DNA from 2 places in the Paenibacillus solisilvae genome. Region 1 is predicted to be linked to the other one. Evidence: riboswitches for the same ligand, from Rfam matches in the RefSeq annotation. Region 1 holds a riboswitch; the other holds the start of a gene.

Region 1 (3,694 bases):
ATGCTTTGGCATTGTCTACGACATTTTTACCGTAGGTTTTGAAGGAAGGCTGAAGCGCTTCGCCAAAAGCAACCGCTTTTGCAGCGATAATATGCATGAGCGGGCCGCCTTGGGAACCCGGGAATACCGCTTTATCAATCGCCTGCGCCCATGGCTTACGGCAGAGGATCATACCGCCGCGTGGTCCGCGAAGCGTTTTGTGCGTTGTCGTTGTAACGAAATGTGCATGCGGCACCGGGCTTGGGTGAAGACCAGCAGCTACAAGACCTGCGATATGCGCCATATCGACGAAGAACAGCGCGCCTACGTCGTTTGCGATTTTGCCAAGAGCTTCAAAATCAATGATGCGCGGGTATGCCGATGCGCCCGCAACGATCATGCGGGGACGGTGTTTGAACGCCAATTTGCGGACCTCTTCATAATCAATGGTGAATGTTTCTTGGTTAACGCCGTAAGGAACGAAATTATACAGGATACCGGAAGCATTAACCGGGCTGCCGTGCGTCAAGTGGCCGCCATGAGCAAGGTTCATGCCAAGTACTGTGTCGCCCGGGTTAAGCGCTGCTAGGTAAACCGCCATGTTTGCTTGTGCGCCGGAGTGAGGCTGTACGTTCGCATGCTCGGCACCGAACAATTCTTTGGCGCGGTCACGGGCGATATCTTCGGCAATATCCACGTGCTCACAGCCGCCATAGTAACGTTTGCCCGGGTAGCCTTCTGCGTATTTGTTCGTAAGAACCGTTCCCATTGCTTCCAGAACCGCTTCGGATACGATGTTCTCGGACGCGATCAATTCGATGTTGTCGCGTTGGCGCTGCAGCTCAAGGCCAAGTGCTTTCAGGATTTCTGGATCTTGCTTACGTAGGTTTTCCATGGTTGGTTTCCTCCTAAATTTAAATTGCATGTTTGGTTATCTGAAATGAACTAATCGCAAGTACCGCCATCGGCTTCTGATTCCAGCGTGTAAACCGCCCTGGCGCCGCCAATGAGCTTGGGCCGCGTATAAGCCATTGTCAAATGTGCAGCTCCGATCGAGCGGATCGATGGACGGATCGGCACAGCTACGCGGCGTAAATGCATGCCGATGAAGGTATCGCCGATATCGATGCCGGCATGCGCTTGAACCGTTTCCGTTAAGCAGGCATGAGGCAGGTGTCTAAAGGCGTAAGCCGCCATGGAGCCGCCGGCTTTGGGCACGGGAACGGCATTAACCGGCTCTAATCCGTACCGCTGCGCCGCTTCCTGCTCCATGACAAGCGCCCGGTTCAAATGCTCGCAGCACTGAAATACCGGATAAAAACCAATATCCCGACGCACCGCTTCCACGCCTGCATATATGGCTTGTGCCGCTTCAAGCGTACCGGATGTGCCGATCCGCTGGCCGAGCACTTCACTTGTTGAAACCCCAATCACTAACAGCTGTCCGGCGCGAAGCCCGCCTGCATCCGCAAGCTCGCGAATGACCGTCTCCACGTCAGCTGCTGCCGTCGCAAGGCTGCGTCCATCACTCAAAAGTTTCACGCTCCATTACTCAAGGATGCGATGCATATTTGGATTCCAGCTGCATAACTTTGCCCACTCGTCCGACATGGCGCTCGCCGTTTGAGAATGGCGTTTCCAGCCAGATGCGAATGATTTCCTGGGCAATACCAGGGCCGATTACACGTTCACCCATTGCAAGCACGTTCGTATCGTTGTGCTCTCGTGTCGCTTTGGCCGAGAACATATCATGAACCAGCGCGCAGCGGATACCAGGAACTTTATTCGCAGCGATGGACATCCCGATACCTGTCCCGCAAATCAAAATACCGCGATCAGCTTGACCTTCCGAAACCTTGTCGCAAACCGGAAGGGCATAATCTGGATAATCAACAGATTGGTCACAGTTACAGCCAAAATCTTCAATTTCGTGGCCCAGCGATTGGATAAACGGCACCAGTTCTTCTTTCAGGCGGTAGCCGGCATGATCCGCGCCGATAGCGATTTTCATATGAATAATCCTCCCTTGTGGCCGCCTCCCGGCGGATTTTGTCGATTTGCTTAGTATACCTGATTTCGTCCAAAAAGACGAAAAAAGAGCAAGACGTGCTGTATGCACGCTGCTCTTTGCCCAGGCGACCGGCCGTATGATCCGATGCTCCACCGTGGTTTGATCCACTTTCGTCGCCAGTTACATCGGAAACCATCTTTATTGCTTTAATTATACGGGAAAGCCGGCTTGAAATCAACCGTTTCCCATGGCTGTCGGAAACGTTATGACCTTGTGTCTTAAGCGTAGGATGGCCGGCTATTGCAGCCTGCTGTTAGTCCAGATGCTATCGCTTCAGCTTGTTAAGCAGCTTCATGAGCGCTTGCTCGATTTCGGCTGCACTTTGCTCGTAGACATGCAGCGGACCGCCAAAGGGATCAGCGATGTCGAAGCTCGGAATGCGCTGTTCGAGCTGGAGCAAGCGGACGCGTTCCTCTTCACTCAGCTGCTGGCCGAGAATCTGCTTCATCTGCCAATCCGAGTAAAGAGCCTCCAGCTCTGCGATATCCGCGAGTACCTGTTCATCGCTGTTAACGAACTCTTGAAGCGTAAACGTCTTGTCTACCGCTTGCGGAAACCGCTGCAGCAGCTGACGTTTATGGCTGGTCGTCATCGTTAATACCAAATCCGCCCATACGATGCTGCCTCCATCAATTGCACTGGAGTTGCCCAAATGCGGGACATTGCGCCCTTTGAGAACCGTTTGCGCATTAGCAGAGATAGGCAGGCCGTCGACGGTAGACACGCCTGCCGAACGAACATCAAGCTGCCTGCCTTGGCGTGCAGCCAGCTCGCGGAGCATTGCTTCCGCCATGGGTGAACGGCAGGTGTTGCCGGTGCAAACAAACAATATCCGTTTCAAGCGTCTCGCACTCCTTTATGAGCATCATCATAAGCTCTTCGTTTATTAAAAGAGAAACAGCAGGCCAAATGTGAACAAGATGACACCGCCGCATGCCTCTCCGTATTCGCCCAGGCTTGAGCTGGCGCGTCTGCCGAGCATTAACCCGAGTATGGACATCAGTCCGCCAAAAAAACCGAATAAGAGTACGGTCAGCAGTACATCTGCCGCAAACATCCCAAGTGAAATGCCAACCGAAAAAGAGTCGATGCTGACGCTAAGCGCAAATACCAGCATTCCCCATACCGTGCGGTGATCAAAAGATTGTACCGCTTCCCCGCGCAGCGAGCTGTATATCATATGTCCGCCGAGCAGCAAAAGAAGAATGCCCGCAACGTGTGTCGCAACACCGCCGAGGAGGGTACTGACATATTGGCCTGTAACCATACCCATCAAGGGCATCAATATATGAAACAGCGCAATAATCGCGCTTAGTTTAATAATATCACGGAGCCGAATTCCTTTCAGCCCGATTCCGATGCCCAGGGAAAAGGCATCCATCCCTAAAGCCAGCGCGATGATCAGAAGCGTGAGCAGTTGCCCGGTATGCATGCCTGTCTCCATCATTGCCATTCCCGATAGACCCCCTTGTCCGCATTCTTTCTCAAGCATATGCGGACAAGATGGGAAACATGACCGGGATGCCGCTGGGCGAGCCGCAACGGGCGGATCAGAAGGAGTTGATTGCGCTAGATGCTGACGATCTGATGGCCGGCCGCCTTCACCAGCCGGTTCATCAGCGCATGCCCGATTCCTTCCTCGGG
Region 2 (3,694 bases), on a different contig from region 1:
TCCTGGTATGATTCGTATATCTATACGTACAAGCCGGAGCTGAAGACCCTTCAAGCCGTGCTTGTGAAGATATTAAACCAATACCAGACAGGAGGGATGGTGTCCGAAGCGGAGCAGATGGCCAAATCCTCCAAACGAATACCGGTATCCGGCGAAAGCATCCGAATGGCGGTCACGATGGTGTCTACGATTCCGATCATTCTGGTTTACCCGTTTATACAGCGGTTCTTCGTGAAAGGCATCATGATGGGTGCAATAAAAAGCTAGATTCGATTTAAGACAATCACGCAAGCAAAGAGGCATGCTGCAGAAGCATGCCTCTTTTGTGTTTCAATATAACGTCCAAGAACCAGGTGGAATAAAGTCGCTTATACGGTTAGCCCACTTACTACTAACCCGTTGAAGCCAAAGAGGCTCCGCCTTGCCCTTTAGCAGATCATTTCTACTTTAAAGCATCTTTTTTAGGGACTCTGCTGAACGCGAATCAGGTTAGTTTTCCAGGGGTTTCTCACCGGGCCATGGATAATCTCTCTGCCGCCTCTACCGTATGCTTGAGCAGCGCTGCAATCGTTACCGGTCCTACTCCAGAGGGAACAGGAGTAATCGCACCGGCTATCGGCTCGCACTCCGCATAGTCTACATCGCCGACATTTCCTGCATTATAGCCGGCATCCAGAATGACTGCGCCGGGTTTAATCCAGCCGGCCTTAACAAACTTTGCGCGGCCGACCGCGGCAACGACGATATCACCGGAGCGGACGATATCGGAGAGATTCTCTGTTTTGGAGTGACAGATGGTAACTGTGGCATTCCTGTTGAGCAGCATCAACGAAACCGGCTTGCCTAATATGGGGCTTCTGCCAATAACGACAGCATGCTTTCCCTCTACCTTCAGCTGATAATAATCCAGAATTGCCAGAATTGCCGCCGGCGTGCAGGAAGGATAGGGCGCGGCGCCAAATGCATTCTGGGCAAAACCCATCATCGTCACGCCATCGACATCCTTATCGATGCTGATCGCTTCAAACGCGGCCCGCTCATCAATGTGAGGCGGCACGGGATGCTGGAGCAGAATCCCATGAATGGAAGGATCGTTGTTCAACTGCTCAATGACCGCGATTAACGCAGCTGTGGATGTGCTTGTATCAAGAGTTATCCGCTTCGAATCGATGCCGAGCCTACGGCATGCATTTCCTTTCATCTTCACATAGGTTGCCGAGGAGGGATCATCCCCAACTAAAATCGTTGCCAGACAGGGAACAATTCCACGGCTGGCCAGCTTTTCAATCGAGCTAAACAATGGTTCCTTCAAGCTCTCGGCAACAGGCAGACCATTCAGTATGACGGGTTGTTTCTTCGCATTCACTTTGCCTCATCCTCTTCTATGGGATTAGAAACATAAAAAGGCAAGGGGAGAATCCCCTTACCTTTGCCCAGGCGTACGGCCGTTTATGAGTGTGCGCTCCCTCATGGTTAACCCATGTTCCGCCAGTTACGCACCCTTGAAATGATACCTAGAGTTTACATCGATTAGTCCAAAAAAGCTACATCAATCTGCTGCAAGAAATGGATTATTTGAATTCGCCGATCAATGATTTATATACACCTACCGCCGCTTCCTTACCTTGACGAATACAGTCGGGCAGGCCGACGCCATCAAAGGCAGCACCTGTAATCCAAACCCCGGGCATCTCGGAACGAAGCTTCGTCCGCAGTTTGGCAGTCTCCTGCAAATGCCCGACGGGATACTGCGGCATCGACTTATGAAGCCGGGTGATCTCGGTAAACAGAGGTTCAGCCGTAATGCCCATCACTTCACGAATATCACGCCTGACCGCAGCAGTAAGCTGATCATCCGGCAGGTCAACGACCTCTTCGTCGCCAGATCTGCCAACGTAGCAGCGCAGCAGCACTTTATTACGAGGGCTGGAATGCAGCCATTTGGCCGAAGTCCAGGTGCAGGCGGTGATCGTCGTTCCCTCCGAGCGAGGCACAACGAAACCGGATCCATCGAACTCCACGCCAAAATCTTCTTTGTCGAAGGCCATAACGACATTCGCTACCGAAACATAACGGATCGCCTTCAGTGCATCTACGTTCATATGCGGCTCAAGCAGTTCCGCTGCATCGAAGGCCGGAGCAGTAATGACGATGCCATCCGCCTCCAGAACCTCGCCGGTGCTGAGCAGCACTTCGTACGGGGGAACATCCTGGCCATCGGTATCAGGATCATTTTGGCGAAAGGCGACTGCCTTCACTCCGAGCTTGCGCTCCACGCCTGCAAGTGCCTCATTAAGTGCATCGAGCATGGTGGCTAACCCGCCTCTGAAGGTCATGAATACGCTGTCCTTCACAGCCGCAGGAAGGTTCGCTGTGCTCGCAGGAGCAGCAGCCGCTTTACGTTTATTGGCTCTCATGCCGCGAATAAGGCTGCCATGCTTCCGCTCCGCTTCCCGGAATTGCGGGAAGGTCGCCTGCAGACTGAGCTTGCGCAGCTCACCCGCGTAGATCCCTGCAAGCAGCGGCTCGGCGACACGCTCCATCACTTCAGGGCCGAGACGGCGCGAGAGGAAATCGCCAAGCGATTCATCCCCTGTATCCTTGCTCGCAGGCTTGAAGAAATCCAATCCGGCTTGAAGCTTCCCGCCCCAAGACAGAAGATTCGACTTGACGAAAGGCAAGATCTCCGTCGGTATTCCCAGTACAAGCCCGGGAGGCATCGGATGCAGCTTGCCGTTATGAAGAATATAGGTTTTCTTGGCTGCGGGATTCGTCCCGACAAGCTCATGCGTAATCCCAAGGTCACGTGCCAGATCGATAATCGGCGTCTTACGGGACAGGAACGAATCAGGCCCCTTTTCAATAACAAATCCATTCTTGCGCAGTGTATTTATTTTGCCGCCAATTCGCTCTGACGGGTCTACGAGAGTGACGATCGCCTCGCGTCTGCGAGTTTTCGCCTCCCGCAGCAAATAAAAAGCGGAGCTCAGTCCGCTGATCCCTCCGCCAATGACGACAAATCGATCAGGTTGTCCTTCTCTCCGCATCATGTTCATCTCCTTAAGTCTTATGCTCTCTTGACGCTATTCTTAGCTGTTCCAAGCATCCCGTGCAAGGACTGAATCGGCGAGAGTTGCCATATATAAAGGATCGGTGTTCAGCATTTGAATTCGGGCCAGCTTCATATCCATCGACCGGGCCGCTGCTTGGGCTTCTATATCAAGATCATAGAGAACCTCAAGATGGTCGGAGACGAATCCGACAGGAGCAGCCAGCACCTGTTTATAGCCTTCAGAGCTAACTTCTTTCAAAGTCTCGAGTATATCCGGACCGAGCCAAGGCTCGCGGGTTCGTCCCGCGCTCTGCCAGGTAAACTGCCAGTCCTTCACACCCGCTCCCTCGGCAACAGCAGCAGAGGTTTCCATCAGCTGCTGCTCATACGGATCATTCATTTCACGAATTTTGACCGGCAGGCTGTGCGCGCTGAACAGCACTTTAACAGGCTCATCGGCATTGAAAGGCTCCAAAGCTGCTTTCACCCGATCCACCAATGCTTCGATCAGCTTCGGATGCAAATGGTAGCTCTCAACGAACGTCATTTCGATGCCCAGCTCGTCTGCACGCTCCTTCGCGCGTTTGACGTAACTGCCGACACTCATCGTCGAATAATGCGGGGCAAGCACGATCCCGATCG

The links. Region 1 has a riboswitch for ZMP and ZTP ahead of rpiB (ribose 5-phosphate isomerase B). Riboswitches for the same ligand answer to the same signal wherever they lie in the genome.
Region 2: another riboswitch for ZMP and ZTP. It lies ahead of ACFPYJ_RS27135 (bifunctional 5,10-methylenetetrahydrofolate dehydrogenase/5,10-methenyltetrahydrofolate cyclohydrolase); the one in region 1 lies ahead of rpiB (ribose 5-phosphate isomerase B).

What each region holds. Positions count from the first base shown of each region.
Region 1 covers NZ_JBHSOW010000007.1:42,014-45,707, forward strand. Annotated here, with positions in the region: gene ACFPYJ_RS01285 (serine hydroxymethyltransferase) at 1-874, opposite strand, end outside; gene ACFPYJ_RS01290 (TIGR01440 family protein) at 925-1,512, opposite strand; gene rpiB (ribose 5-phosphate isomerase B) at 1,532-1,990, opposite strand; ZMP/ZTP riboswitch at 2,102-2,184, opposite strand; gene ACFPYJ_RS01300 (low molecular weight protein arginine phosphatase) at 2,316-2,891, opposite strand; gene ACFPYJ_RS01305 (manganese efflux pump MntP) at 2,937-3,497, opposite strand; gene ACFPYJ_RS01310 (L-threonylcarbamoyladenylate synthase) at 3,620-3,694, opposite strand, start outside.
Region 2 covers NZ_JBHSOW010000104.1:27,208-30,901, forward strand. Annotated here, with positions in the region: gene ACFPYJ_RS27130 (carbohydrate ABC transporter permease) at 1-267, shown strand, start outside; gene ACFPYJ_RS27135 (bifunctional 5,10-methylenetetrahydrofolate dehydrogenase/5,10-methenyltetrahydrofolate cyclohydrolase) at 509-1,366, opposite strand; ZMP/ZTP riboswitch at 1,425-1,506, opposite strand; gene hemG (protoporphyrinogen oxidase) at 1,572-3,047, opposite strand; gene hemH (ferrochelatase) at 3,090-3,694, opposite strand, start outside.